DNA from 3 places in the Delftia sp. GW456-R20 genome. Region 3 is predicted to be linked to each of the others. Evidence: riboswitches for the same ligand, from Rfam matches in the RefSeq annotation. Region 3 holds a riboswitch; each other region holds the start of a gene.
The links. Region 3 has a riboswitch for cobalamin ahead of A4F85_RS27380 (TonB-dependent receptor). Riboswitches for the same ligand answer to the same signal wherever they lie in the genome.

Region 1 (9,255 bases), on a different contig from region 3:
AAGATCCGCTGCCAAAGGATGGAAGCCGGCTTCCATCCCAGGCCGTGCGCCCAGTTGGCGCAAGCACGACAAATGGCTTTCTCGTTGGACTAAGCTTCAAATAGTTTTTGAAAATCAAAGCCTGGCGAATGCCCATGAAAAGCCTGCAAGACCTGGATATCTTCGTGCGCACCGCAGACAGCGGCAGCCTCTCGGCCACGGCGCGTGCCCTGGACCTGACCCCGGCTGCGGCCAGCGCAGCGCTCAAGCGGCTGGAGGCAGAGCTGGGCGTGACCCTGTTCGTGCGCTCCACGCGCAGCCTGCGGCTCACGCAGGAGGGCGAGCTGTTTCTGGAGCACTGCCGCCCCGCGCTGGCCGGCCTGCGCCAGGTGCGCGACCAGTTGGCTGGCGGCCAGGCCGCTTTGCGCGGCACGCTGCAACTGGCCGCCCCCTCCGACCTGGGCCGCAACGTGCTCATGCCCTGGCTGGACGAGTTCCAGAGCCAGCATGCAGGCGTGGATCTGCGCCTGCACCTGTCCGACCGCGCTGCCAATGTCTACAGCGAGCCTGTGGACGCGGCTTTTCGCTATGGCAGACCGCAGGATTCCAGCCTGGTGGCCTTGCCGCTGTCGGACACGCACCGCCGCGTGCTCTGCGCCGCGCCTTCCTATCTGCAGCAGCGCGGCGCTCCCGCCACCCCCCACGACCTGACTGACCATGACTGCCTGTGCTTCATGCTGGGCGAGGAAGTGCACGACCGCTGGAGCTTCTGGCCGGCAGGGCAGGGGGCAGCCGTACCTGAGCCGGTCCATGTCCGGGTGCGCGGCCGCAATGTGGCCAATGACGGAGATGCCGTGCGGCGCTGGGCCGTGGCCGGGCGAGGGATTGCCTACAAGTCGTATTTCGACGTGGCCGAGGACCTGGCCCGGGGCCGCCTTCTTGCGCTGTGCACCGACTGGACGACCGAGTGCGTGCCCCTGTTCCTGGTCGCCCCCAGCCGCAGGCAGTTCACGCCGCTGGTGCGTGCGTTGCGGGATTTTGTGGCGGTGAGGCTGGCCAAGCTGGAGGCGGCACAGCCCTGAGACATCACGAAGCCTGCGTTCCCAGCTCCACAGGCCCGTGCACATGGTGCTCCGCGCAGACCTGCTGCGAGAGCACATGGGCCTCCACCACCTGGGCCACATTCCCGGCCGTGAGCCGCCCGTACCAGACGCCGTCCGGATAGACGATGGCCAGCGGGCCATGGTTGCAGGGGTACTGGCAACTGGTCTGCAGCAGGCGCAGCCTGGCACGCAGTTCGCTGCTGGCCTGCACGGCCTCGCCCAGGCTTTGCCAGACGGCCACGGCGCCCAGGGCCGTGCAGCGCGGTCCCGTGCAGACCAGGGCATGGTGCTGGTGGTCCGGCACCTGGGACCAAGCCTGGGGATCGTGCTGCCATTGGTCGCCTGCGGATTCGGCAATGTCGGGGGCCTGAAGGGCCTGGGCCATCTGCGACAGCAGCAGCGCGGGCATGGCGGCAGCGCCTAGCAGATGGTCGGCAAACCGCACCTGCACGCCCTGGTCCGGCAACTGCGAGCGCCAGCGCATGGCCAGCTTGTGCAGCCAGCGCAGCAGGGCAGGCTCGTCGGGCGAGAAAAGGGGCAGCACGACGATGGAGCGCGCCGGCAGGCATTGCTGCAGCGCCTCGGGCAGCGAGGGTGCGGCCTTGTCCACGAAGGATGTGACGACCTTGCAGGCCGGCTCCAGCGTCTGGCGCAAGGCATCGGCCAGTTCGATGAGGCTTTGGCGCGAGGCGGCGCCCGTGCCGCCACGGCCCAGCACGATCACGGCGTCGGGCCCGGGCGGGATGGATTTTTCAGAGGAGTTCATCGGGAATGAAGCTGATGCGCAGCCGGCCGGTGGCGGCATGGATGTCCACCTCGGCAGCCACGCCGTAGACCTGGCCGATGGTGGCCGGAGTCAGTACCTGGGCCGGTGTGCCATGGGCAACGATGCGGCCTTGTTCCATGAGATAGAGACGGTCGCAGTAGTGGGCGGCGATGTTGAGGTCGTGCAGGGCGACGATGCTGCTGATCTGCAGGCGCCGGACCAGTGACATCAACTCCAGCTGATGGCGTATGTCCAGGTGGTTGGTGGGCTCGTCCAGCAGCATCAGCCGTGGCTGCTGGGCCAGCGCGCGGGCCACGAGCACGCGTTGCTTCTCGCCGCCGGACAGGCTGGAGAAACGCCGCTCCTCCAGCGCCAGGGCATTCACCTGGGCCAGCGCCTGGCGCATGCAGGCGAGGTCCTCGGCGCTGTCGCCCGCCCAGGGGGACTGGTGGGGGATGCGGCCCATCATCACCGCCTCGCGCACGGTGAAGTCAAAGCTCTGCGGCGCCTCCTGCGCCAGGACCGAGACCTGGGCCGCGAACTCGCGCGCCGTCATATCCCGGATGTCGCGCTGGTTCAGCAGCACGCAGCCCGCGTCGGGGCGCAGCACGCGGTAGAGCATGCGCAGCAGGGTGGATTTGCCGCTGCCGTTGGGGCCGATGAGCCCCACGCATTCGCCGCTGTGCAGGGCAAGGCTGGCCTGGTCCACGATGCGCCGGGCGTCGGCACGCCGGGCATCGGCACTCCAGCACAGCTCCTGGGCTTGCAGCTTCATGGGCCGCGCCCTCCCTGCACCGGCTGGCGCACCAGCATCCAGACGAAGAAGGGTCCGCCGATCAGCGAGGTGATCACGCCCACGGGCAGTTCCATGGGCGCAAAGGCCGTGCGCGCAACAAGATCCACCAGCACCAGCAGCAGGGCGCCGGCCAGGGCGGCCACGGGCAGCACGCGCCGGTGGTCCGTGCCCACCAGCATGCGCGCGGCGTGCGGCACGATCAGTCCCACAAAGCCGATGGCGCCGCTGACCGCCACCATGGTGCCCGTGAGCAGCGACACCGCCAGGAACAGTGCGCGCCGCAGCCGTGCCGTGTCCACGCCCAGCGTAGCGGCGGCCTCGTCACCGGCCAGCAGGGCGTTGAGCGGGCGCGTCTGCAGCCCCAGCCAGAGCATTCCTGCAGCCAGCACGGCGGCGGGAATGCCCAGTTCCTCCCACTGCGTGCCGGCCAGGCTGCCCAGCGTCCAGGTCAGCAGGGCATTGGCCAGGTCGCGCTGGCCCGATGACAGGGTGATCAGGCTGGTCACGCCCGCCAGCACATAGCCGATGGCCACACCACCCAGGATCAGCCGCGTGGCATGGATGCGGCCCTGGGAGCGCGCCAGCAGGTAGACGGCGACGGTGGCCGCCAGCGCCCCGGCAAAGGCCCCGGCCGTGAGGGCGTACATGCCGGCCGAGGCCAGCGCACCGAAGGCCAGCACGGCCACGGCGCCCACCGACGCACCCGAGGACACGCCCAGCAGATAGGGATCGGCCAGCGGATTGCGCACCATGGCCTGCATGATGGTGCCCACCACGGCAAGCCCCGCGCCCACCAGGGCCGCCAGCAGCACGCGCGGCATGCGGATCAGCCAGACGATCTGCTGGTGCTGCGGCGTGATGCCCTCCAGCGGCGGCGGCTGCATGCCCAGCGCCTGCAGCAGCCGGCTCCAGGCAATGCGCCAGACCGTGCCGGCAGGCATGTCCACGGGCCCCCAGGTGATGGCCAGCGTCATCACCATCAACAGGGCCGCGAACAGCAGCAGGCACCAGAGGCGGGCGGCGCCCGAGCGCCTGGGCCAGCGGGAATCAGTTGGCCGCATGGCTGGGCGCCGGCATGCGGTCGGGGTGCAGGGCCTGCGCCAGGGCGCGGGTCCGCGCAATATTGCGCGGGCCGGGCGTGGCCTCGGCATAGGTCATCACGAAGAACCGCTTTTCGCGGATGGCATCGACGCCGGCCAGCTCGGGCTTGGCCAGCAGGAAGTCGATCTTGCCCTGGGCATGGGGCTGGCCGTAGTCGATGATGACGATCCACTGCGGGTTGCGCTGCACCACGTCCTCCCAGTTGCCTGCAGGCCAGTTGCTGGGAATGTCGTCGAAGATGTTGCGCCCACCCGCTTCCTCGATCATGGCCTGCGGCATGCCGTAGCGGCCCACGGTCACGGGGATGTCCTGGCCGCTGTCGTAGACGAAGACCGCAGGCCGCTGCCGCACGCCCTGCATGCGCTCGCGCAGGTCCTTGAGTTCGCGCTCCAGCCCCTGCGCCAGTTGCTCGGCATGGGCGTCGATGCGGAAGATGCGGCCCAGGTTGCGCAGGTCGGTCAGGCCGTCTTCCAGCGCTACCTGGCTGCGCGGCCCCACGCGGATGCACGATTCGGACAGCACATACGAGGCAATGCCGTGGCGCTGCAGCACCTCGGGCGTGACCTGGCCCTGGCGAAAACCGTAGCTCCAGCCTCCGAAGACGAAATCTGCCGAGGCGCCCAGGATGGCCTCCAGGTTCATCTCGCGCTCGGCCAGCCGCGGCACGCGGGCCAGCTGGGCCTGGAAGGCCGGGTCGATCTGCTTGGCCTGCGTGATACCGCTGTAGCCCACCAGCCGATCGCCCAGGCCCAGAAAGAGGAACATCTCGGTGATATTCACGTCATGGGTCACGGCGCGCAGCGGTGCGCTGGCGTAGGTCACGGGGCTGCCGCAGACATTGACGGTCACGGCCGCCTGCGGTGCGGCAGCCGGTGCCGGCAGTTCACTGGTGGTGCCGGAATCGCTGCGCGAGCAGCCGGCCAGCACCAGGGTGGCCGCCAGGGCGCCAGCGCACAGGCCGTGGAGGCTTTTGGAGCGCGCCATGGCCATCAGAACCGGATATGGGCCGCGATCTCGAAGCGGCGGCCTTGCCCGACCAGGAACTGGCTGCCGTAGCTCGATCCCACATAGACCCTGTCGGCCAGGTTGCGGCCGATCAGGCTCAGGGTGGTGCGCGGGTCCACCTGCCAGCTCAGCGCGGCGTCGGCCACGGTGTAGGCGGGCAGGTTCACGGTATTGGCGTTGTTGCCAAAGCGGTCACCCACGTAGCGCAGGCCCAGCGAGGCTTGCCAGGCGCCCACGCGGTAGTGGCCCCAGAGGTTGGCCGTGGTCTTGGCCACGTTCTGCGGACGGTTGCCTGCGCGGTTGCCGCCAGCCTCGATGAGCTTGTCGAACTGGGCGTCCACATAGGACAGGTTGCCCTCCAAGCGCAGGGCGGGCGTGGCCTGGAAGGTGGCGGTGGCTTCCGCCCCGCGTGAGGACTGGCTGCCGCCCTGGATGGAGACGGCTGGGCGGTCCGGGTCGCGCGTGATGATGTCGTCCTTCTTGATGTCAAACACGGCCAGCGTCCATTCGCCGCGCCCGCCAGCCACCTGCTGCTTGATGCCGATCTCGGCCTGGCGGCCCTTGCTCAGCTTGTAAGCCGTGTTGGCCAGGTTCAGCGAGACCAGGCTGTTGACGGGATCGTGTCCCGAGCTGATCTGCCCATAGACATGGGTGTTGCGGGCCAGCTCATAGGTCAAACCCAGGCGCCAGGAGGTAGCGGCCAGCGTCTTGTCGAAGTCCGTGCCGCCCACCAGCGAGTGGCTGGCAAAGTCGTAGACATCGCGGCGCAGGCCGGCCATGGCCAGCCAGCGGTTGCTGATGCGCCAGGCATCTTCCAGGTACAGGGCATGCTGGGTCACGCCGGTTTCTGTCTTGGCGGCGGTGAGATCCGGGCTGGCCCAGCTGCCATGCACGGGGTCCCAGGCCGAGACCGTGGACGAGCCGCCATAGGGCGAATTGTTGGACAGCCGCAGGTTGATGCGCGCGGCCTCCCAGCCCATGGCGATCTTGTGCGAGCCCCGGTCCACGTTCAGGCCCAGGCGGTTGCCGGTCTGCTCCAGGTCGTGCAGGATTTCCAGGTAGTCGGAGCGGCCCACGGTCCAGGTGGCGGGGTTGAGCGCGTAGGCCTCGATGTTGCGCCAGTGGCGGTCGGACTTCACGTGGTACAGCTCGTTGCGCACCGTCAGCCAGTCATTGGCCTTCCATTGCACCTTGGCGCGCAGGCGCTCGTCGGCATAGCGCAGCACGCTGTCTTCGGCGTTGTAGTTGCGGTCGCGCAGCGACTCCACCACCTTGCCGTCCAGGCCCGGCGTGCCCCAGTAGCGGCTGGGCTTTTGCACGCTGCGGTCGGCAATCAGGTCGATCTGCAGGTCGCTCGTGGGCTCCAAGCGCAGCGTGCTCATGAACTTGCCGTTGCGCGACTGGTCCAGATCGCGCTCGCCTGCGCTGCGCGCGGTGTAGCTGTCGATGCGGTAGCTGGCATAGGCGCCCAGGGCGCCGGTCACGCCCAGGCCCAGGCGCAGCGTGTCGTCCGTGCCCGCGCCCAGCAGCACCTCGGCCGAGCTGGTGCGGCTGGGCTGCTTGCGGATGGCGTTGACCGTGGCGCCCATGGTGCCGCTGCCATACATCAGCGAGGCCGGTCCACGCAGCACGTCGATGCGCTCGTAGCCCCAGCTGTCACCCGGATAGGCCGTGGTGCCGGCGGCCACGCCCAGCACCATGCCGTCTTCGGCCACGCCCACGGAATTGACACCCGCAAAGCCACGGCTGCTGAAGGCCAGGCCGCCGTTGCCCGGCGTGCTGCTGGCCGTCAGGCCCACGGTGCGCGTGACGGCGTCCACCAGGGCGTAGTCGCCACGCTCCTGCATCTGCTCGGCAGAGACGCCGTCCACGCTGGCCGGCACTTCCTGGTTGGAGACGCCGGTATGGCTGGCAGAGCGCGCAGGCTGGGCCAGTTGCTGGCCGATGCGTTCGGCCTGGCCGGTGACCTGGACCTCGGGCAGGGCGGTTGATGGGGGCGTTGGCGTTGGCGTGGGCGTTTGGGTTTGAGCCTGCGCCGGCAGGCAGATGAAGGCGCAGGCCAGGGCCAGCGGGCTCAGCCGCACGGAAAGGGACTGGGCAGCGCGAGCGCTGGAAACCCTGGAAAAGGAAGAATGCATTTCGAACATCGGTCTTCGACCGTCTGATGCGAAAGCAAGGCACTGCCACCTCTCCAGCCAGCGTGGGAGGAAGGGGCGCAGGACGTTGCCATCCGCACCCCGCAGACAGTCAAGAAAACGCCTGCACAGCAGGCGCGAAACGCAGCAGGCCGGTCTCCGGGCTCACAAGCGGCGCAAGGAAAGGCCTTCCGCCCAGCGCCCCGTCTTCCCAATCCACCCGCGAAAAGCTGCATGTTGCAGACCACGCCATGAACCAGTGACAGCCTGTCATCGCCCCTCCGCAGGGTTGCGGAGACTGGCGGGACAGGCATGGAGCGCCTTGACTTGTTTACCGTTGCGGGGGCAGCCAAGGCCTGTGCCGGCAGCGCAAAAAGCATTTGCTGGCAGTCACCTTGTTCCCGTTTCATCCCCATGGCTGGCATGTGGACACCTGTTGCACGGATGCCTTTGCAGGCGCGGCATTATAGCCAGCGGTCCGTTTGCAGAGCCTTGGGCGCCTGGGGCACGTCGGGCAAAAGCAGCTCCAGACCCAGCCACTCGCCACGGTGAACGCGGCTGATGGCATGCCGCAGGTGCACGCGGTAAAAGCCCGCCGCACCGCGCACCGGGCGCGGCCCCGTGGCGATGATGGCCGCATCCCCCAGGCCCAGCGGCAGCACCATGGGGCGCGATTGCATGCGCGGGCGCTGCTCGGTCATCACGAATTCGCCGCCCTCGAAATCCTGGCCCGGCCGGGACAGCAGCAGCACCAGCTGCAGCGGAAACACCGCCGCACCTTCGCTGTATGACCGCAGCGGGGCATGGCCTGCTTGCGGCACGCGCAGCAGATGTGGCTGTGGCTGTGGCTGCGGCTGCGTTTGGCCTGCTTTCCCGCCCGGACGCATTAAATCCTCGAAGCAGCCTGGCAACTCAGGCTGCATGCCCATGTGTTCGCGCCAGCGGTTGGCCAGGGCCAGCAGATGCCCGTACAGCACCGGGCGCCATGCCTGAACGCAGGGCGGCAGGCCAGACGCGGCTGCCGCCTCGCGGGCCAAGGCGCGGCTTTCATCCGCAGTCAGCAGCTGCGGCAGCAGGGCATGGCCTTCGGCATCGAGCTCAGCGGCAATCCGCACCCAATCCAGGCGGGCGAAGCGATCCTGGCTGTTGAGCCTACCCATTTCAGACTGTCCGACCATTCAGCCCGCCTTGCGAAAAGTGAGATTGATGCGCCGCCCGCCCAGCAGCGGGTGAGGCTGGTCCTTGAGCGGCAACACGCCGTGGTGGCGCAGCCGATCCACGCCGCCCCAGACCACCACGTCGCCATGCTGCAGCGGCACCCTGGCCGTCCTGTCCGCCCGCGCCAGTCCTCCAAACAGAAAAGTGGCCGGCATGCCCAGGGACACCGAGACAATGGGCGCGCCCAGGTCGCGCTCATCGCGGTCCTGGTGCAGGGAAAGCCGAGTGCCGGGCAGGTACTGGTTGATGAGGCAGGCATCGGGCACAAAGCCATCGAACCCCGCCACAGCGGCCGCCTCGCCCGCCAGCCGGACAAACACGGCCGGCATGGCCGGCCAGGGCTGGCCGCTGAGTGGGTCGATGGCGCTGTAGCGGTAGCCGCGCCTGTCGCTGGTCCAGCCCAGCGCGCCGCAGTTGGTCATGGCCACCGACATGGTGAAGCCACCCGGCGTGACCAGATGGCGCAGCGGCGCCCGCGCCGCAATGCCTTCGACCGCCTCCAGCAACTGCGCGGCATGGGGCAGGGCATGGCCGCGCAGCACCACGGATTGGGGGCCTATGGATTCGGCCCCGGTGGGATGTTCATCGGCGAAAAGATCCAGCGTGCTCATGCCGGCCATCCATCAAAGTGCGTCATGAAAGATCAGCCCCACGGTATGGCGATGGCCGCTGTGGATGCGGCTGACCCCATGGCGCATGGCCACGCGGCGGTAGCCGGTGCGCCGCCCGGGCACGGGCCGGTGGCGCACGGCAAGGACCAGCGCATCGCCCTGATCCAGTGCCATCACATCGGCCCGCTGCCGGTCGCCATCTGCCTGGGTGGTGACGAACTCGCCACCCGTGAAGTCCCGCCCGGGCCGCGACAGCAGCAGCACTACCTGCAGCGGAAACACATGCTCTCCATAGACGTCCTGGTGCAGGCAGTTGTAGTCGCCCGCACCGTATTGAAGGATGAGCGGCGTGGGCCGCAACTGGCCCTGCGCGTGGCAGCGCGCCAGGAAGTCCTGCAGCCGGTCCGGATAGCGCACTTCCAGCCCCATGCGCTGGTTCCAGAGATTGGCCACCGGCGCCAGGCGCAGATACAGCTGCTCGCGCAGGCGCTGCAGCAGCGGTGGCAAGGGGTAGTCGAAATATTGGTACTCGCCGCGCCCG
Region 2 (9,255 bases), on a different contig from region 3:
GTGCGAAACGGCCTCCTGGTTCGACCTGCGTATCCATATCACGCGTGAAGACATTGCCGCCCACGGCCCCTTCGTGCCGGGCCGCCCCTCGCCGCAGTCCCTGCTGGCGCTGGGCCAGCCCCAGGCGGTGGTCATCTGCGGCGGCCACGCCTTTGCGCAGACCTTTCGCGAGCATGCGCGGGCCTGCTTTCCCGGTGCCATACAGCATATCGAGGCCTTCACGCCGCCTGCCGCATCCACCGTCCAGCCAGGCGAGACCGCGCAGGCATGCCAACTGCAGATCGCGCACAGCGGGCAGATTGTCGAAGCCGCATCCGGCAAAAGCCTGCTGGAAATCCTGGAAGGCGTGGGCATTGCCATCCGCAGCCAGTGCCGGGCCGGCATCTGCGGCAGCTGCCGCATCCGCATCACGGGAGGCAGTTCACGGCTGGAGGCGGACTTTTGCCTCAGCGACAGGGAAAAGGAAGCCGGCTATGCCTTGGCCTGCTGCACCTTCCCCTCGGCAGGCCATATCCACGTCGATCTCAAGCCCGGCGCCTGACGGGCTCCGCACGTTCCGAGCCACCCTCCTGTATCCACCTGAGTTCCTCCCATGAAAAAAGCCATCGCGCTGCGCCACATCCACTTCGAAGACCTGGGCACCCTGCATGCCGAGTTCGCCAGCCGCGGCTACGAAGTGCAGTACGTCGATCCCACCATCGGCGAGCTTGACACCCTGGACCTGGGCCGTGCTGACCTGCTAGTCGTGCTGGGCGGACCCATAGGTGCCTATGACGAGGCGCTTTATCCCTTCGTCGCCCAGGAGCTGGCGGCCGTGCGCCGCTGGCTGGACAGCGGCAAGCCGCTGCTGGGCATCTGCCTGGGCGCCCAGCTCATTGCGCGCGCGCTGGGCGCCAGGGTCTACCCGCTGGGCGTCAAGGAAATCGGCTTTTCGCCGCTCACGCTTACCGATGCGGGCCTGGCCTCGCCCCTGGCCAAACTGGACGGCGTGCCCGTGCTCCATTGGCATGGCGACCAGTTCGACATTCCCGAAGGCGCCGTGCACCTGGCTGGCACCGCCATCGGCGCCAACCAGGCCTTCGCCGTGGGCCCGCAGGTGCTGGGCCTGCAATTCCATCTGGAGGCCGACGCGGCCCGGCTGGAGCGCTGGCTGGTCGGCCATGCCTGTGAGCTCGGCATGGCCAAGGTGGACCCGCGCACCCTGCGCGCCGATGCCCAGAAATACGGCGGCCTGCTGACCCTGGCCGCGCGCGATGTGCTGGCCACCTGGCTGGCCAACCTGGAGCGCAGCCGCTGAACCTGCGGCGCCGCCCATTCACCCGTTTCCCCCACGCCGGAGCCGCCGCTGAGCGGCCTCGGAATCTCTGTTCCCGAAAAAAAGGAGAGTTGAAGATGGTTGTCGTACTGTTCGAACTGCAGGCCTTGCCCGGCCAGAACCAGACCTATGTGGACCTGGTCAACAAGCTCACCCCCATGCTCAAGCCCATGGAGGGGTTCATCTCCGTGGAATGCTTCCAGAGCACGCTCAACCCCGAGAAAGTCATGTCCGTCACCACCTGGCGCGATGAGGAAGCCGTCGTCCAGTGGCGCAACGTGGAAGCCCACCTCAGCGCCCAGCGCGCCGGCCGTGACAAGATCTTCAAGGACTATCGCGTGCGCGTCACCCAGGTGCTGCGCGACTATGGTCTGAACGACCGCGCGCAGGCGCCTGCGGACAGCATCATGGGCAAGGCAGGCAGCTGCCCGGTCAGCCACGCCTGAGCGCTGGCGGTGCCGCAAACGCCCGGCTGGTCCCCCTGCCGGAGCGCGATGCACGCCCTCGAAAGATGCCGGCAGTGACTACGCTGCCGGCGCCAGGCCGGAAAAAAAGCCCACTGAATGCTCAGAGGGCTTTTTTTCGGAAGGCACAGATTCCTTCGCATCGGAACTCCACCGCACCGCAAGGCATCCTGCGTGCCGCCGTGTGCAGCGTTTTCAGTTGCGAGCTGCCGCTGCCGCCATTTCGGCAAGAAACGGACCTTGGGCCGCTTCGGGTTTGCTTTCGATGAGGAAGTCTTCGCGATCCTGGTCCTTGATCCAGTTCGGAGGCTTGCCCCGGCCTGTCCACGTCGCTCCCGTGGCCGGATCGCGATACTTCGCCGGCGCACTGGTTTTTTCAGGGATGTAGGGGAACACTTGCTGTTGGGTGAACCCGAAATCGGTCACCAGCTTCTGGACCTTGGACAGGGCAGCGTCGGCCGCCGAGGTGCGGGCCTTGGCAATTTCCATGTCCAGCGCGGCCTTGGCCGCAAGGAGTTCTTTGAGGGACTGTGTCATTGGTGTCGTGAAATTTTGAAGCCAGATTATGGGGCTGATCGGGCAGCCGCGTGGTGTCCGGATCATGCAGGCCGATGAAAGGAAGGCCGCCCGCCTGAACCTGCTGCCGAGCCGGGTGACCACAGGCCCGGGCAGGAAAGCCGGTCTTGCCCTCATCTGTGGTCGCGCGTACTACCCCGCACGGCCGCAGCGATCACGCCAGATGGAATATCCCGCGTTACACCGGCCTGGCAAGGCAGCCCTAAGCTTCCAAGCTGCGAACGAATTCGCTCCCCACCTCGACTCCTAGAAGAGAGTCCACGGCCGCCACCCGCTTCAGCGCTTCGTCGGCGCTGAAGCGATTTCCCTCCAGCACGGCCAATGCATCGTTGTGCAGGGCATAGGCCAAGTGCGCTGCGATCCGTACGCTTGGATCTGCGTCCACGTTGCTTCCCAGATATCCGCTCAGGAGAAGACGGATCTCGCACACGGCTTTCGCCAGGATTTTCTCCTCAGTCAGCTGTTTCATCACGCCCCTTTGCCTTATCGCCCCCACAACTGCCTCCATCGCCTCAATCTGCGCATTGATAAAGGCAAGCAGCTCATTGGAATCGACAACCTCCATGGGATTGCTGGGGTAAGCGCCAATCAGCAAGCTTGAGATGAGTCCCCATTGTTCTCGCACGCGGTTCAGTTGGTTGAACTCATCTTCCGACATCTGAAAGTACAACATGGCGACTCCTTAGCGAAATGGCTTGGAGCCGGGCGCGGAGAAAGGGTAAGAAGCGATGTACAGATCAGAGAGCTGTGGCGCAGTGGAAATTGAGATGGGGAAGGGCCTTGAAACGCCCGCAAAGAAAATAGCCATAAGGCCTCCAAGCATTTTTCCAACACTGCTTTCGGGAGCGGCTTACCGGCTAGCAAGAAGTGTGTTCAGCACTTTGCGCGAGATGATACTCCAGGCCTATGGCAGACTGCCCTGGTTCAGTTCTTCCTTGAACCGATCGCCGGCCGGCTTGGCGCTCAAGGCTTATCTCCGTCACTCACCGAGGATTTCTCATGATCATCACCACCACCCCCCAGATCGAAGGCCGCCGAATCACCCGCTACTGCGGCGTGGTCGCGGGCGAGGCGATTTTGGGCGCCAATGTGTTCAAGGATTTGTTTGCCGGGCTGCGCGACATCGTGGGCGGGCGGTCAACCACCTATGAGCGCGAGTTGCAGAGGGCGCGCGAGATTGCGCTCAAGGAGCTGGAGGAACGCGCCCAGGAATTGGGCGCGAATGCCGTGGTGGGGGTGGACCTGGATTACGAAGTGCTGGGCCAGGGCAACGGCATGTTGATGGTGTCTGCCAGCGGCACGGCCGTGGTGCTGGAGTAGGCAGGGCCATCAGCCAAGCAGACCAAGCAGGTCAATCAGGCAAGGGAAGTCAACGCGGCGCTGCGCCCCGCATCTCAAGGCATCGGGCCAGCGCCCGCGCTGCCTCGCCCAGGCGCGGGCCGGGTCGGGAGACCACGTCCGTCTCGACCAGGTCCAGCGCGCAGATGCGGCCCGAGCGCACGGCGGGCATGCGGCTCCAGCCGGGGCGGGTGGCAAAGCTGGCCGATGGCGTCTGTGGCGTGTGGATGATGAGTTCGGGCTGCTGGCGCAGCACGTATTCGGGCGTGATGCGGGGGAAGGGCCCCAGGTTCTGCGGCAGCACATTGCGCGCGCCCAGGCGCTGCAGAAGCTGGCCTATGAAGGAGGCCGGCCCCGCCGCATAAGGCGTGGCGTCCACCTCGAAATACACCTTCCGCCCGGCGGGCGTGAGCGCCGCCAGCGCCTTGGCCTGCTGGTCCACCTCGGCCTGCATGCGCGCCAGCAGGGCGTTGGCGCGCTGCACCTGCAGTAACTCGTCGAGCTTGTGCAGCACCTGCTCCAGCTGCGCCATGTCGTTGGCGTCCAGCGCCAGCACAGGAATGCCGAAGCGCTCCAGCTGTGCGATGACGGGTGCGGAATACGCCATCAGCACCACGTCGGGCCTGAGCCGCACGGTGGCCTCGACCAGCGGGGCAAAGGTGTGGCCCAGCTTGGGCAGGGCGGCCACGCGGGCCGGGTGGTTGGAGAACTCGTCCACGCCCACGATGCGCTCGCAGGCGTCCAGCGCGCACAGCGATTCGGTCAGCGAGGGCAGCAGCGAGACGATGCGCTGCGGCACCCGCTCCAGGCGCACCTGCCGCCCGCGCATGTCGGTGACGGTGTAGGCGGTGGTTGCCCCGCCCGTTCCCCCATCCGCCGCCTTTTGCGCAAAGGCGTTGCCCGTGCCGCCTGCGCAGGCCAGGGCGGCGGTCAGCAGCAGGATGCGGGGCGCGCGCGAAAGCAGGCGCAGAAGCAGGTGCAGAAGCAGATGCATGGGGTCAGGGCAGAGGTGTCCAGCGCACGCTGACGAACACGGTGCGGCCTGCGTTGGCATAGCCGCGCGTGGGGGCGTAGTCGCGGTCGGCGATGTTGTTGACACGGGCCAGCAGCGTCCATTGCCTGGTCAGCTGGCGCTGGGCGTAGAGGTTGACCACGCCGTATCCCCCCAGCTTGAAGGTGTTCGCCTCGTCTGCGTAGCGGCCGCTGTACAGCTGCGCTTCGCCGCCCAGCGTCCAGCCGGCCGCCTGGGTGTCGGCGTTGAGCTTGAGCATGCGCTTGGAGCGGTAGGGCAGCAGCTTGCCGGTCTCCAGGTTCTCGGGGTTCATGAAGTCCAGCGAGGCGCCCAGGTTGGCGCTGCCCATGCGCGTGCTGCCCGCCAGCGTCAGGCCGGTGATTTCCACGCTCTGCCAGTTGCGGTAGCAGTTGCAGGGAAGGGCGCTGTTCCAGTCGTAGGTGATGAGGTTCTTGAACTTGTTGCGGTAGACCACGGCCGAGAGGCGGTTGGCACCGGCCGCATAGTGCAGGCCCGTTTCCACGTTGGTGCTGCTTTCGGGCTTGAGGTCGGCCGCCGCCTGGCCCGTGAAGCGCTCGTACAGCGTGGGGGTTCTAAAGGCCGTGCCGGCCGATGCCACCCAGCGCCAGCGCTCGTCGATCTGCAGGCCGTAGCCCAGGCCGCCCGTGGTCTTGTTCTGCTGGTCGCGCACCTGGTCGTGGCGCAGGTTGGCGTCGAACTGGTGGCGCCCCTCCGTCAGGCGCCAGCCGGCCGACAGGGAGTTCTGCACGCGCCGGCTGTCGGTGTTCTGCGTCCAGGCGTATTGCGTGTCCAGCTTGTCCTCGCGGCGCTCCAGGTCGATGTTGAAACGGTGCTGGCCCAGCGTGAACAGGTTCTGCAGCAGGTAGTTGGTGGAGCGGCCCTTGGCGCTTTCGGGCGACTGGGTGTGGCGGTCGCTTTGGCTGTCGGTATGGGAGATCTGGACCACGCTCTTGTAGATGGCGTTCCAGCCGGCCTGCCAGCGCAGGCTGCCGGTGGTGTTCTTGACCACGTCGTAGTCGTCGAAAGGCGGCGGGCTCTGGTCGTAGTGGGTGCGCAGGCGGCTGTGCAGCAGGCTGGCATCGATCTGGTGGATGCCCGTTTTGTAGCCCGCGTTCAGGCCCAGCGAGGTGTTGCTGTAGCCATCCTTGTCCGGGTTGGGCGAGAAGGTGTTGCCGGGGTAGACGTCGAAGCCGTCACTGCGCTCGTCCGCCAGGTTCAGCCCATAGGTGAAGCCGTTGGCACCGCCCTGAAATCCCGTGGCCAGCTTGCTGGTGCCCTGGTTGCCTATGCCGGCCTCGGCATAGGCGCGGGTCTGGCCGTCCGCCCGCTTGGTGAAAATCTGGATCACGCCGCCCAATGCGTCTGAGCCATAGATGGCGGCGGCCGGGCCGCGCAGCACTTCGATGCGCTCGATCTGCGCCAGCGGCAGGGTGGACCAGACCGCGCCGCCCTGCAGCTCCTGCGAGCTGTAGCGCACGCCGTCGATGAACACGGCAGTGTGCTGGTTGCTGGTGCCGCGCAGGTAGACCGAGGTGACCTGGCCCGGCCCGCCATTGCGGTTGATCTGCACGCCCGGCACCTGCACCAGCAGGTCGGCCACGCCCGTGGCGCCGCTGCGGGCAATGGTCTCGGCGTCGATCACGGTCATGTCGGCCGTGACGGTGCGCAGGGACTGCTCGCTGCGCGAGGCGGTGACGACCACCGTATCGAGCTGGGAGGTCTGTGCGCGCTGCGCCTGTTGTGCCTGTTGTGCCTGTTGTACCTGCGCTTGGGCCTGGCAGGCCAGCAGCGAGGCCGCAGCCAGGGCGGACAACGTGCGCAGTACGGGGAACGCCGAGGGCGAACGAAGAGCGGCGCCAGGGGCGCGCGCGAGGGCGAGGGTGTGCATGGATGCGAGCCAGTTGCGCGCCAGCGACCCCGCCGGCACGGAAACCACAAAGACCGGCTGCGCTGCATGCGCGGCCGGCCGCCTGTTGGCCGGTATCCAGACTGGTGACGCACTCGCCAAGGCCTTCCCGGGCTGTACGCCCAGTGGCACGGGTTTGGCGGGGGCCGGTGCCATGCACGCGGCGTTTCACTCACTGTTGCGGGGGCAGTACATGCGGGCGGCTTTATCTGGCCGCCCCATGTTTCCCGTTTAACCGCAGCCCCTGGGGCTGCTGGCACCAACGGCGGCGATTGTACGGCGGGGCGTTCAGTACCGATGTAAAGCTTGCTTGACATGCCCGCGGGTGGCATTGCACAATGTCAAGCATCCTTTACACATTGCGAGAGATTTCCATGAATCAAACAACCGTCACCAACCGCCGCTACCAGAAGGAGCTGGGATTTGCGCTGCTGCTCTACATGGCGCTGCTTGTGGGGGCGCTTTTGCTCAGCGCCGACATGCAGGCCGGGGCCCTGCGCACAGCGCTGCTGCTGAGCCCCATGCTGGCGTTTGCGCTGGCCGTGCGGGCCATCGTGCGCCTGGTGCGCGATACCGACGAGTTCCTGCGCAAGTCCATGCTGGAGCAGCTGGCGATTGCGGCGGCGGGCACGGCCGGCATCACCTTCACCTACGGATTCCTGGAAATGGCAGGTTTTCCCAAGCTCAGCATGTTCATGGTGTGGCCCTTGATGGGTGCGCTCTGGGTGGCTGCCTCGGTGGCCCACTGGCTGCGCAGCCGATGAGCCGCTTCGCCAAGGTGGCCCACCGATGAAAAATGACCCCCACGCTACCCTTGCTTTTCATCTTGGGGCGGCCCTGCGATGAAAAACACCATCCGTGAACTGCGCGCCGAGCGCGGCTGGAGCCAGGCTGCGCTGGCGGACCTGCTGGGCGTGTCGCGCCAGACCGTCAATGCCATAGAGACGGGCCGCTACGACCCCAGCCTGCCGCTGGCATTCGCCATTGCCCGGGTGTTCGAGACCCGGATCGAGGCGATCTTCCAGGAGGGTTGAGCGCAGCGCTCAGGCCACGATCATGACCAGCAGCACCAGGCCCAGCAGGGCCAGGTAGGCCTTGGCATGCAGGGCATCGGGAATGCGGCCGATCAGCGGTGCCGCCAGCCTGATGCCCGTCCACGATCCAGCCGTCAGCAGCGCAAAGGCCTGCAGGTCCACATAGCCCACATGCCAGGGGCCCAGCCCCGCGCCCTGCGATGCCAGCATGTAGGCGGCGGTGCCCGCCACGGCCATGGGCAGGGACAGCGGGCTGGCCATGGCCGTGGCGGCCGCCATGCTGGCGCCGCGCCGGCGCATCAGCGGCACGGTCATCACGCTGCCGCCCACACCCAGGAAGGCCGCGATCGCACCAATGGCCAGGCCCGCCGTGGCGGCGGCCTGCCGGCCCATGGGCTCCATGCCGGCGGCGGTGCCGTGCACGAAGCCTGGGCGCAGCAGCGCGTCGGCGATGGTCAGGGCCAGGTAGGCGATGAAGGCCCAGCGCACCCATTCCCCGCTGATCCAGGTGGCGGCCGCCGCGCCCGCCACGGCACCGGCCGCGATGAAGCCAGCCAGTGGCCACACCTGATCCCACGGCAGGGCGCCCGCGCGGTGCTGGCGCAGCGTGGCCATGGAGGCGCCAAAAATCATCACGCAGGTGGAGGTGGCCACGGCAATGTGCATGGCAGCCTGGCCAATGGCGGAGTCCGCGCCGTGGATGGAGGTCAGCAGCGCATAAAGCAGCGGAACGGCCACGAAGCCGCCGCCAAAGCCGAAGAGCACGGTGGTCACGCCGGCAAGCACACCGAAAGCCAGCAGCAGGAGAGGGAACACAGACAGTCCTTTGGAAAAAACGAGCAAGGACTGAACCTTAGGATGCCGCGGTTTGGCCTGCTTTCGCGGATAGGTCAATAATCCTCGAATTCCTGCCAAAGCCTGTTGGCTGTTTTCCGGACATTCCCATGCTCAACATCCCGCTGCATTCCGTGGACGCCGTGGCGCGCGATGTGCTGGCTATTGGCACCGACTACACGCCTGGCACGCTGCTGCCCACGCACAGCCACCGGCGTGCCCAGTTTCTCTACGGAATGAGCGGGCTGATGGAAGTGGAAACCGACGACGGCGCCTGGACCATCCCGCCCTACAGCGGCGTGTGGATTCCGGCCAGCAAGCCGCACAGCGTGCGCATGCAGGGCGTGAGCACGCGCAGCCTGTACATCGAACCGGCTGCTGCGCCTCGCCCGGGTGTGCACTGCGAGGCCCTGGTCGTCACCCCGCTGCTGCACCAGCTGCTGCTGTCCTGCGCCGACCTGCCGGCGCTGTACGATGAAGCGGGCCGCGACGGCGCCCTGGTCACGCTGGTGCTGCACGAGCTGGCCTCGGCCTGCAGCCTGCCGCTGTTCGCGCCCATTCCCCGCGACGAAAAGCTGGCCGCCCTGTGCAAGCAGTTCCTGGCCCAGCCCAGCATCCGCGCCACGCCGCAGGACTGGGCACAGGCGCTGAACAAGAGCCTGCGCACCTTCAGCCGGTTTTTCCAGCAGCACACAGGCATGGCCTTTGGCGCCTGGCGCCAGCAGGCCTGCCTGCTGGCGGCGGTGTCGCGGCTG
Region 3 (9,255 bases):
ATTGGCGTTCACGGCGGCTCCTTGCGGGTTCGGAATCGGGCACGGCGGCTGCATGGCCTGCACCGGCGCCCATGAGCGACTGCAGCAGCTCGGGCGAGACGTTGAGCTGGCCGATGCGCTCGGCCTTCTCGGCAATGCCGCCAAAGGCCTGGGCGATGAGCTGGCCCGGCTGCATGCCCACGGCGGCCAGCGACTGCACGATGCGCGGGTCGGCCTTCTCCAGGGCCTGCATGACGGCGCCCACGCGGTAGGCCTCGGCTTCGGCCAGGGTGCGGCTGTTGGCGGCCTGGCCTTCGACGAAGTCGCGGCGGCTGGTCTCCAGCGCCACGTCGGCGGACATCTGTTCGGCGCGCAGCTCGTTTTCCTTGCGCATCTGGGCGGCCTTGGCTTCCAGCTGGGCCTCGCGGATCTGGCGCTTTTTCTTTTCCACGGCCACGTCGGTATCGAGCTCGTTCTGGCGGATGGCGCGCTCGTTTTCCACGGCAGCCATGCGGCGGGCATAGACGGCGTCGTCCGCAGCCTTGAGGTTGGACTCGCGCGCCTCCGCCTCCAGGGCGCGGGCGATGTCGGGCGTGGGTTTGACGGCCATGACCGAGACGCCCAGGATCTCCAGCCCCAGCGCCTCGATCTCGGGCTGGGCGGCCAGCTCCTGCTGGGCCGTGCGCGCAATGAGCGCCGAGGAGCGCAGCGCCTGCTTGAGCTCCAGCGCCTGCACGGCCTGCTGGATGATGACCTCGGCCTGCATGGTCACGCGGTCGCCCAGGCGCTGCGGGTCTTCGGACATGTATTTCTGGCCGTCGCGCGCCAGGGAGAAGTCCATCAGCGTGGCGGTCTGGCGCGGTGTGCTGATGCGGTAGGTGACCTGGCCCTGCACGGTGACGCTCTGGAAGTCGGCCGTCACCAGCTCCAGCATGAAGTGGCAGTCCTGGCTGCCCACGGGCACGGCGACCAGGGTGGTGGTGGGGGCGTAGTAGAAGAAGGACTGGCCCGCACCCTCGCGCACCACCTTGCCGGCGCGGAACTGCATGAGGTGGACCGTGGGTTGGGACTTGATGAAACGGATGCCGAACATGGTGCTTCTCCTTTAAGTTGCTCTGTACAACTTGTATGGGTTGCATAGTGCAACTTAAAATCCGGCACGTCAAGCACAATCCATCCCATGGCTGAAAAAAATCCCCCATCCCCGCAGGGCGCGCTGGACTTCCCGCGCCCGTTCACCACGGTGGACGTGGTCATCTTCACGGTGGCAGACGATGCCCTGCAGGTGCTGCTGGTGCAGCGCCCCACGGCGGGCAGCGAGCCCTTCCCGGGGCTGTGGGCGCTGCCCGGCGGCTTTGTGGATGTGCGCCAGGACGCGGATCTGCTGGCCTGCGCGCGGCGCAAGCTGCTGGACAAGACGGGCGTGGACAGCCCCTACCTGGAGCAGCTGGGAAGCTGGGGCGGCGCGGCGCGCGACCCGCGTGGCTGGTCGGCCACGCATGTGTATTTCGCGCTGATCCCGGGCCACGACCTGATCCTGGCCAAGGGCGCGAATGCGGCCGATGTGTCGTGGTTTGCCGTCGATGAACTGCTGCGCGAGCCTGCGCTGGCCTTCGACCACGGCGAGATCCTGCGCGCAGCGGTGGAGCGGCTGCGGGGCAAGGTGGAATACACCTCGCTGCCGGCCTTTCTGCTGCCCGAGCCTTTCACGCTGCCGCAGCTGCAGCAGGCCTACGAAGTGGTGCTGGGCCGCCCCGTGGACAAGAGCGGTTTTCGCACGCGCATGATGGCGGCCGGCTTTCTGGTGGAGGCCGGCCAGGTGGAGGGCACGTCACGCCGCCCGGCCATGGGCTACCGCCTGGCCGACCGCAGCGCGCCCGTGGTGTTTCCGCGCACCTTCAGCCCGCGCGGGTGAGAGAGCACAGGGGCAGTCAAGGGGTTACTGGCAATATGCCTCGGCGGTGACGGTTCCCGCCAAACCGCACGAATAAGTACAAGACCATTGATTGGAAGCGGCGCGGAAAGTGCTTGCCAGACCATGGTTGACGGGGTCCGCAGTCCTGCAGCCACCCGATACCACGGATCCACTGGAGCAGACGGCGGTGACCGTGGTAGGGCCGTTGCTGCATGTGGCAGTTGCCGTGATGGGCGTTAATGATCCAACGCTGCCCGTAGCTCCCATCGGTCCTGCAGGGCCAGTTGGACCGGGCGATCCAGTGCTGCCGTTGGCCCCGGTATTGCCCGTGGCCCCGGTAACGCCCTGGATGCCTTGCGGCCCGGTGTTGCCGGTCGCTCCCGCCGTTCCCTGCAAGCCCGTGGCGCCCGTGGGGCCAGTGGCACCGGTGATGCCGGTCGCTCCTGTGGGCCCGGTCGCACCCGTGACCCCCGTGGCCCCGGTCGAACCCGTCACGCCGGTAGCCCCGGTATTGCCAGTGACCCCGGTGGCGCCGGTGATGCCTGTCGCTCCCGTAGGCCCTGTGACGCCGGTGGCCCCCGTTGCGCCGGCGCCGGTTGCGCCTGTGGGGCCGGTGGCTCCCGTGACACCGGCAGGACCCGTGGCGCCCGTGACTCCGGTGGCACCTGTCGCGCCCGTGGCTCCTGTTGCACCCACCCCGGTGCCTGCCGCGCATTGCACCAGCTGGCCGGTGGCGCCGTCATGGCAGGTCAGCTGGTTGCCGGGCGTGGTGGCGGGTAGGCCGGGCACGTAGACCTGGCCGCTGTCCTGCACCCTGAACCGCTCCTGGCCGCCCTGGTTCTTGATGACAAAGCCGCCGCCCGCCGGTGGGGTGAGCGTGATGTCGGCCGCCAGGGCGCCTGCGGCATGCAGGACCAGCAAGGAGGACAGGGCCGGGATGACCCAGGAGGAATGGAGGCTGGTGGGCTTGTTCATGGGGCGCAGTGGTGGGCGCGCGGCGGCATCCTCTGGTCCTCGGGGCTGCCTGGCAAGCACGCTGGGGTTGTGGTTTTGTTAACGATGAAACATTAATTCACAATTGCCGCCGCAGTATAGAAGCCGGCTCCATAGCGTGCCCAGTCGTTTTTCAGGGCCCTGTGGCGAATTCACATCGGCGCGCCCAGCAGGCTGCAAAAGCGCTGCATGTCCACATTGCCGCCGCTGAGGATGATGCCCACGCGCCGTCCGCGCAGCTCTTCGCCTTTCTGGCGCGCGGCGGCCAGGCCCAGGCAGCCGGTGGGCTCGACCACGAGCTTCATGCGCGTGGCCAGGAAGCCCATGGCGTCGACCAGCTCGGCATCGCTGGCGGTGAGGATGTCGGTCACGTCGCGCTGGATGATGGGGAAGGTGATGCCGCCCAGGTGCTGGGTCTGGGCGCCGTCGGCAATGGTCTTGGGGGTGTCTATGTGGACGATGCGGCCTGCGCGCAGCGACTGCTGGCCGTCGTTGCCGGCCTCGGGCTCCACGCCGTAGAGCGCGCAGTCGGGGCTGAGCGCGCGTGTGGACAGGGCGGTGCCCGACAGCAGGCCGCCGCCGCCCAGCGGCACGAAGAGGGCGTCCAGCGGGCCGGTTTCCTCGAACAGTTCCTTGGCGGCCGTGCCCTGGCCGGCCAGCACGTCGGCATGGTCGTAGGGCGGGATCAGGGTCAGGCCGTGGCGCTCGGCCAGGTCGCGGCCGATCTGCTCGCGGTCTTCGGTATAGCGGTCGTAGACCACCACCTGGCCGCCATAGCCCTTGGTGGCCGCCACCTTGGCGGCGGGCGCGTCGTGCGGCATAACGATGGTGGCGGGAATCTCCAGCAGCCGGGCTGCCAGGGCAATGGCCTGGGCGTGGTTGCCCGAGGAAAACGCCACCACGCCGGCCTTGCGCTGCGCCGGGCTGAAGCGAGACAGGGCGTTGAAGGCGCCGCGGAACTTGAAGGCGCCCATGCGCTGCAGGTTCTCGCACTTCAGGAAGACGCGGGCGCCCAGCGCATCGTCCAGCGTGCGCGAGGTGAGCACGGGCGTGCGGTGGGCATGGCCCTGGATGCGTTGGGCCGCTGCGGCCACGTCGTCGTAGGTGGGAAGGCTTGTCATCGGTACAGGAAAACAGGGGTGGATCGGGAAGGGGTGCCCGGACCTACTTGGCGTAGCTGTAGACCGTGGCGCGCGACACGCCCAGGTGGGCGGCAATGGTCTCCATGGAGCGGCGCACATCGAGCAGGCCGGCGCCCTTGAGCTCGCGGACCAGGGCGCGGCGCTCCTCGGGCTTGAGGGCGCGCGGCGTGGTCGCCAGGCGGGCCGCGAACTGGTCGATGCGGGCACGCACCGTGTCGGCGCCTGCGCCACCGCCCGTGGGGTCCAGCATTTCGCGCGCGGGGGTGTCGCCGCTGACGGCGGCAAAGCGGTTGAGCATGCCCTGGAAGCCCTGGAACATCGTCAGGTCCACATTCATGCACAGGGCGGCGATGTAGCGGCCCTCGGAGTCGCGGATGCCGATGGACGTGCTCTTGGCCTGGCGGCCATCGGCGAACTGGTTGGGGTAGTTGGCAATGACCTGCTCGTAGCTGGGGTCCAGGATGCGGGCCAGGCCCAGCTCCGTCGCGCCCTGGCCCACTTCGCGGCCCGACAGGTTGTTGTGGATGGCCAGCACCGCATGGGACGGGTCGAGCAGGTCATGCACCACCACCTCGCAGAACGGGGCAAAGGTCTGGCCCAGGCCTTCGGCGATCTGGGCCAGCTGGTCCAGAAGCTGGCGCTGTTCAGGGGTTCGTTGGGTCATATTGGACATTTTGTTTTGAATTGGACAAAATGTCAAAATCCAGACGACTTCTCTGCGCTTTCCACCATGTTCGACACCCTTGTAGACCTGCTGCAATTCCAGGGCGCGCGTTTTCGCGTGCTGGAACATCCGGCCGAAGGCCGCTCCGACCTCGTCGCCGAAATCCGGGGCACCGCCCCCGGCCAGGGCGCCAAGGCCATGCTCTGCAAGAGCCGCGATGCGGCCGCTGCGGGCGATCCCCAGCTGTTCCTGGCCGTGCTGCCCGGCGACCGCAAGCTGGACTTCAAGCGCCTGGCCCAGGCCGTGGGCGTGCGCAAGGCCACGCTGGCCTCGCCCGAGGAGGCCCAGGCCGCCACGGGCTGCGTGATGGGATCGGTGCCGCCGTTCTCCTTCAACCCGCAGGTGCGCCTGGTGGTGGACCCGGCCCTGGTAGAGCGCTTTGGCGAGATCGCCTTCAACGCGGGCCGGCTGGACCGCTCCATCGTGCTGGACTCGGCCGACTATGTGCGCATTGCCCGGCCCGCGCTGCACAGCCTGAGCGGGGAGGGCGCCGATTGACCATGGATTGACCCTGGCGCGGCGCTGCGCCCACAATCGTCGGCAACGTCCCCATCTCCTTGCCTGACCATGTCCACCCCTGCGAAGCAGCACCCTGACCGGCCCGATGCGGCCGGCTTTGTGCGTGCGGCGCTGACTGCTGCCCTGGCCCAGGTGCAGTCGCATCTGGCGGTTTTGGAGGGCGGTGGCAGCGATGCCGAGACCATCCACCAGCTGCGCGTGGCCCTGCGGCGCCTGCGCACCGTGCTGCGCGAATGCGCGGGGCTGGCGCCCGGCATGCGCGCCGAATGGGATGAACCCCTGGCCCAGGCCTTTGCGCAGCTTGGCACGCTGCGCGATGCCGATACGCTGGCCGATGTGGTGCGCCCGCTGCTGCAGGCCGCCCATGCGCCCCTGTGCGACTGGCAGGCGCCGCAGGCCGTGCAGGCGGATGCAGCCGCTGCCGTGCGCGAGCCGCCGTTCCTGCACGCGCTGGCCGAGATCCAGGCGCTGGCGCAGGCGCCGCAGGCAGAGCCATCGGCCCGTTTTGCCCACCTGTCCGCCACAGGCACGCGCAAGTACCTGGCACGGCGGCTGGCGCGCCTGCACCGCCAGGTGCTGCGCGACGGCCTGCACTTCGACCGCCTGCCGCTGGCGCAGCAGCACCGCGTGCGCAAGCGGCTCAAGCGCCTGCGCTACCTGGCGGACTTTGCACGGAAATTCGCGCCCGGAATGTGGCCCGGCAAAAAGGGCCGGCGCTTTGCCGAGGCGCTGGTGCCCGCCCAGGACGCGCTGGGCCTGCACAACGACATGGCCGTGGCGGCCGAGCATTTCCATGCCGAGGCCGCGCGCGACCCGCGCGCCTGGTTCGCGGCCGGCTACCTGCAGGCCCGCCTGGCCACCAGCGCACGCAGCAGCCGCCGCGCGCTGCGGGCGCTGGCCCGCGTGCCGGGCTTCTGGCTCTAGACAGCATCAGCGATAATCCGCCGCTGGCGCACCGCCGCAGCCCCTGGGCCGTGGCGGTGCGCTGTTGCTGAAGGTGCCCCATGCCGTTCACCGGCCAGGGGTTCAACGGGAAGCAGGTGCGCGATGCCATCGAGGTGGCCGCTCGCAATGCCTGCGCTGCCCCCGCAACGGTCAGCGGAATACAACTCCCCACGCTGGCGCGCCACCCACCGGTTGCGCGCCGCAAGCCACTGTGTCTGGACGGACATGGGAAGGCGGGGATGCCTGCTGCAGCGCGCCCACGATGCGCGCCGCAGCGTTCCGCAAGCCCGGATACCGGCCTTCTGCACTGCTTTCGGACGCCGCGGGAGTGCGCCTGTCCGGTCCGGCCCCAGCCTGCGCTGCCGTGGCCGGCTCCGGCGTGCGCGCCGTGCGGCGTGGTTCAGACGATAGGCCCCACGGGTGACTGGGGCAGTTGGATTCAACGCATGCGCTTCGCTTCTTTGGCCGCCGATTATTCCGGCCCCTTTCCCCTTCCTCCCTTCCTGCGCCCGGCCACCGCTGCGGCCGTGCTGGCCTGCTGCGCCGCAGCGGCCGGCGCCGCACAGGAACCGACGGCCGGCAAAACCGGTGCATCCGCCGACGATGCGCTGGATGCCGTCTTCGTGACCGCCACCGCGCGGCCCGAGGCGCGCAGCCGCATCGCGGGCACCACGCAGACCATCGACCGCGAGGCCATAGAGCGCTCCAGCGCGCGCTCGGTCACCGACCTGCTGGCCGAGAACGCCGTGGGCTTTCTCAGCGAATGGACGGCTGCCCAGACCTCGATGAACCTGCGCGGCGCCTCCACCGACGGCCAGGGGCGCGACTTCCGCAGCCAGGTGCTGGTGCTGGTCAATGGCCGGCGCGCGGGCACGGCCAACCTGTCCAAGCTCAGCCCCTCGGATGTGGAGCGCATCGAGATCGTGCGTGGCCCGTCCTCGGTGATCTACGGCAGCCAGGCCATGGGCGGGGTGGTCAACATCATCATGAAGACGGGGGCGACCGCGCCTGGCACGCGCGCCCAGGTCCAGGCCGGTTCATGGGACCTGTGGCGCACCGATGCGCAGACGGCCGGCGCCAATGACCGCTTCGACTGGTACTTCGGCGTGAGCGCAGGCGGGCGTGGCGACTACGAGTCGGGCGACGGCGGCACGCGCATGGAGAACACGGGCTGGAAGCGGCGCGGCGCCAGCGGCGCCCTGGGCTGGCAGCTGCATGAGCTGCACCGCGTGGAGCTGCAGCTGCGCACGGACGGCATCTACAACGCAGGCTTTCGCGGATCGGGCGCCAACATCTACAGCCGCGACAACCGCAGCAACCGCTCGCTGGACCTGACCTACGAGGGCGCACTGCCCGGCCAGCGCCTGAGCTGGACGACCCACCTCTACAGCCTGATCGATACCGATGAGTTCAACTGGGCATCGCCCGTGATCCGCTCGGGCAACAGCGCCGTGCCCGGCACGGCGCGCGACTACAACCACCGCCAGCTGGACGCCACGGGCCTGCGTTTTCATCCGCGCCTGCGTGTCAGCCAGACCAATGACCTGCTGATGGGCTTCGACTGGGAGCGCAGCAAGCTGCGCTCCGACCGCCTGCGCGTGGCCATGCCGGGCGGGCCGGCGGGCCAGGTCGCGCCCTACGACAACAACCAGACCGAGCAGGTGCACGCGCTGTACTTCGAGGACGCGCAGACCCTGTTCGACGACCGCCTCACGCTGCGTGCCGGCCTGCGCAAGACCTGGGGCACGACGCGTTTCGACGATACGCCCAACCTCGCCCTTGCCCAGGCCAGCACGCGCGACTACGACAACCACACCTGGTCGGCCGGCGCCACCTGGAAGGCCACGGACCGGCTCACGCTGCGCGCTGCCGCCTCCACGGGCTTTCGCGCGCCCACGGCCACGGAGCTGGCTTCGGACTTCACGGCCGTCGGCGGTGGCCGCACCTTCGGCAACCCCAACCTCAAGCCCGAGACCAGCCGCCAGATCGAGGTCGGCGCCGCGCTGCAGCAGCCCGGCTGGCGCGTGGATGCGGCCCTGTTCCAGAACACCATCACCGACCGCATCATCACCGTCTCGCGCGGGGCCACGACCAACACCTCGGACTACGCCAACAACGCGGCCGACATCGTGGCGCGCGGCCTGGAAATGCAGGCCGACATGGACCTGGCGCGGGCGCTGAACCTGACGGGCCACCAGCTCAAGGCCTGGGCTGGCGGCTACTACCACTTCAGCATGCGGGACAAGGGATCGCCAGCGTCGGCCAACACCGACAAGGTGCAGCGCATGTACCGCTACGAGGCCTCGGCCGGCGTGCGCTACGGCCAGGGCAGCGGGCGCCTGCAGGGCGACTGGAGCCTGCAGCTGTCCACGCTGCTGCGCGGTCCCATGTGGTACGACACGGAAGAGGCGCTGCTCATCCCGCAGGGCGAGCCCAGCAGCACCTTCATCCACCGCAAGGGTGCCTTCACCATCTGGAACCTGCGGGCCGACTACCGCGTGTCGCGCGGCGTCAAGCTGTTCGCGGCCGTCAACAACCTGTTCGACCTGAACCGCCATCCCATTTTCATCGCGCTGGACCGTGCGCCCTGCATCGCCAACCCGGCGTACCAGAACGGCGGCTGCGGAACGTCGATGGCGGGGCGCGAACTCATGGTCGGCCTGCAAGCAGAGTTTTGAGGACCACGGCATGAGGCAATCCAGCACCACGCGCCGCCAGTTGCTGCGCCAGGGCGCGGCGGCGGCCCTGGGCTGCGGCCTGCCCGCGGCCTGGGCCGACACCGTCGCTGCAGGCGGGCCGGTGGTGCTGCAGGATGCGCTGGGCCGGCGCGTGGAGATTGCCGCGCCGCCGCGGCGCATCGTCTCCATCTTTGCCTCCAATACCGAGCTGGTGGCCGCGCTGGGCCTGCTGGACCGCGTGGTGGGCGTGGAGGATTTCACGCGCTTTCCACCGGGCGTGGAGCGCATTCCCAAGGTGGGCGGGCGGCTGGGGTTCTCGGTGGACGCCGTGGTGGCGCGCCAGCCGGACCTGGTCATCGT

Region 1: it holds a riboswitch for cobalamin, as region 3 does, so the genes downstream of both, A4F85_RS07010 (TonB-dependent receptor) here and A4F85_RS27380 (TonB-dependent receptor) in region 3, are expected to answer to the same signal.
Region 2: it holds a riboswitch for cobalamin, as region 3 does, so the genes downstream of both, A4F85_RS07340 (TonB-dependent receptor domain-containing protein) here and A4F85_RS27380 (TonB-dependent receptor) in region 3, are expected to answer to the same signal.

What each region holds. Positions count from the first base shown of each region.
Region 1 is NZ_LWCN01000004.1:301,478-310,732, reverse strand. Features, by position in the region: gene A4F85_RS07035 (LysR family transcriptional regulator) at 135-1,061, shown strand; gene A4F85_RS07030 ((2Fe-2S) ferredoxin domain-containing protein) at 1,066-1,848, opposite strand; gene A4F85_RS07025 (ABC transporter ATP-binding protein) at 1,835-2,623, opposite strand; gene A4F85_RS07020 (FecCD family ABC transporter permease) at 2,620-3,705, opposite strand; gene A4F85_RS07015 (ABC transporter substrate-binding protein) at 3,692-4,735, opposite strand; gene A4F85_RS07010 (TonB-dependent receptor) at 4,735-6,897, opposite strand; cobalamin riboswitch at 7,019-7,337, opposite strand; gene A4F85_RS07005 (2OG-Fe(II) oxygenase) at 7,350-8,045, opposite strand; gene alkB (DNA oxidative demethylase AlkB) at 8,064-8,714, opposite strand; gene A4F85_RS06995 (2OG-Fe(II) oxygenase) at 8,727-9,255, opposite strand, start outside.
Region 2 is NZ_LWCN01000004.1:385,150-394,404, reverse strand. Features, by position in the region: gene A4F85_RS07380 (2Fe-2S iron-sulfur cluster-binding protein) at 1-541, shown strand, start outside; gene A4F85_RS07375 (glutamine amidotransferase) at 593-1,297, shown strand; gene A4F85_RS07370 (antibiotic biosynthesis monooxygenase family protein) at 1,393-1,761, shown strand; gene A4F85_RS07365 (H-NS histone family protein) at 1,975-2,316, opposite strand; gene A4F85_RS31050 (hypothetical protein) at 2,558-3,028, opposite strand; gene A4F85_RS07350 (heavy metal-binding domain-containing protein) at 3,355-3,675, shown strand; gene A4F85_RS07345 (ABC transporter substrate-binding protein) at 3,725-4,675, opposite strand; gene A4F85_RS07340 (TonB-dependent receptor domain-containing protein) at 4,692-6,614, opposite strand; cobalamin riboswitch at 6,685-6,910, opposite strand; gene A4F85_RS07335 (hypothetical protein) at 7,007-7,396, shown strand; gene A4F85_RS07330 (helix-turn-helix transcriptional regulator) at 7,475-7,666, shown strand; gene A4F85_RS07325 (sulfite exporter TauE/SafE family protein) at 7,676-8,482, opposite strand; gene A4F85_RS07320 (AraC family transcriptional regulator) at 8,611-9,255, shown strand, end outside.
Region 3 is NZ_LWCN01000005.1:779,662-788,916, reverse strand. Features, by position in the region: gene A4F85_RS27410 (SPFH domain-containing protein) at 1-1,072, opposite strand, end outside; gene A4F85_RS27415 (hypothetical protein) at 1-12, opposite strand, end outside; gene A4F85_RS27405 (NUDIX hydrolase) at 1,160-1,894, shown strand; gene A4F85_RS31290 (collagen-like protein) at 1,919-2,869, opposite strand; gene A4F85_RS27400 (threo-3-hydroxy-L-aspartate ammonia-lyase) at 3,040-4,008, opposite strand; gene A4F85_RS27395 (helix-turn-helix transcriptional regulator) at 4,052-4,693, opposite strand; gene A4F85_RS27390 (YbaK/prolyl-tRNA synthetase associated domain-containing protein) at 4,760-5,251, shown strand; gene A4F85_RS27385 (CHAD domain-containing protein) at 5,321-6,196, shown strand; cobalamin riboswitch at 6,251-6,534, shown strand; gene A4F85_RS27380 (TonB-dependent receptor) at 6,664-8,895, shown strand; gene A4F85_RS27375 (ABC transporter substrate-binding protein) at 8,906-9,255, shown strand, end outside.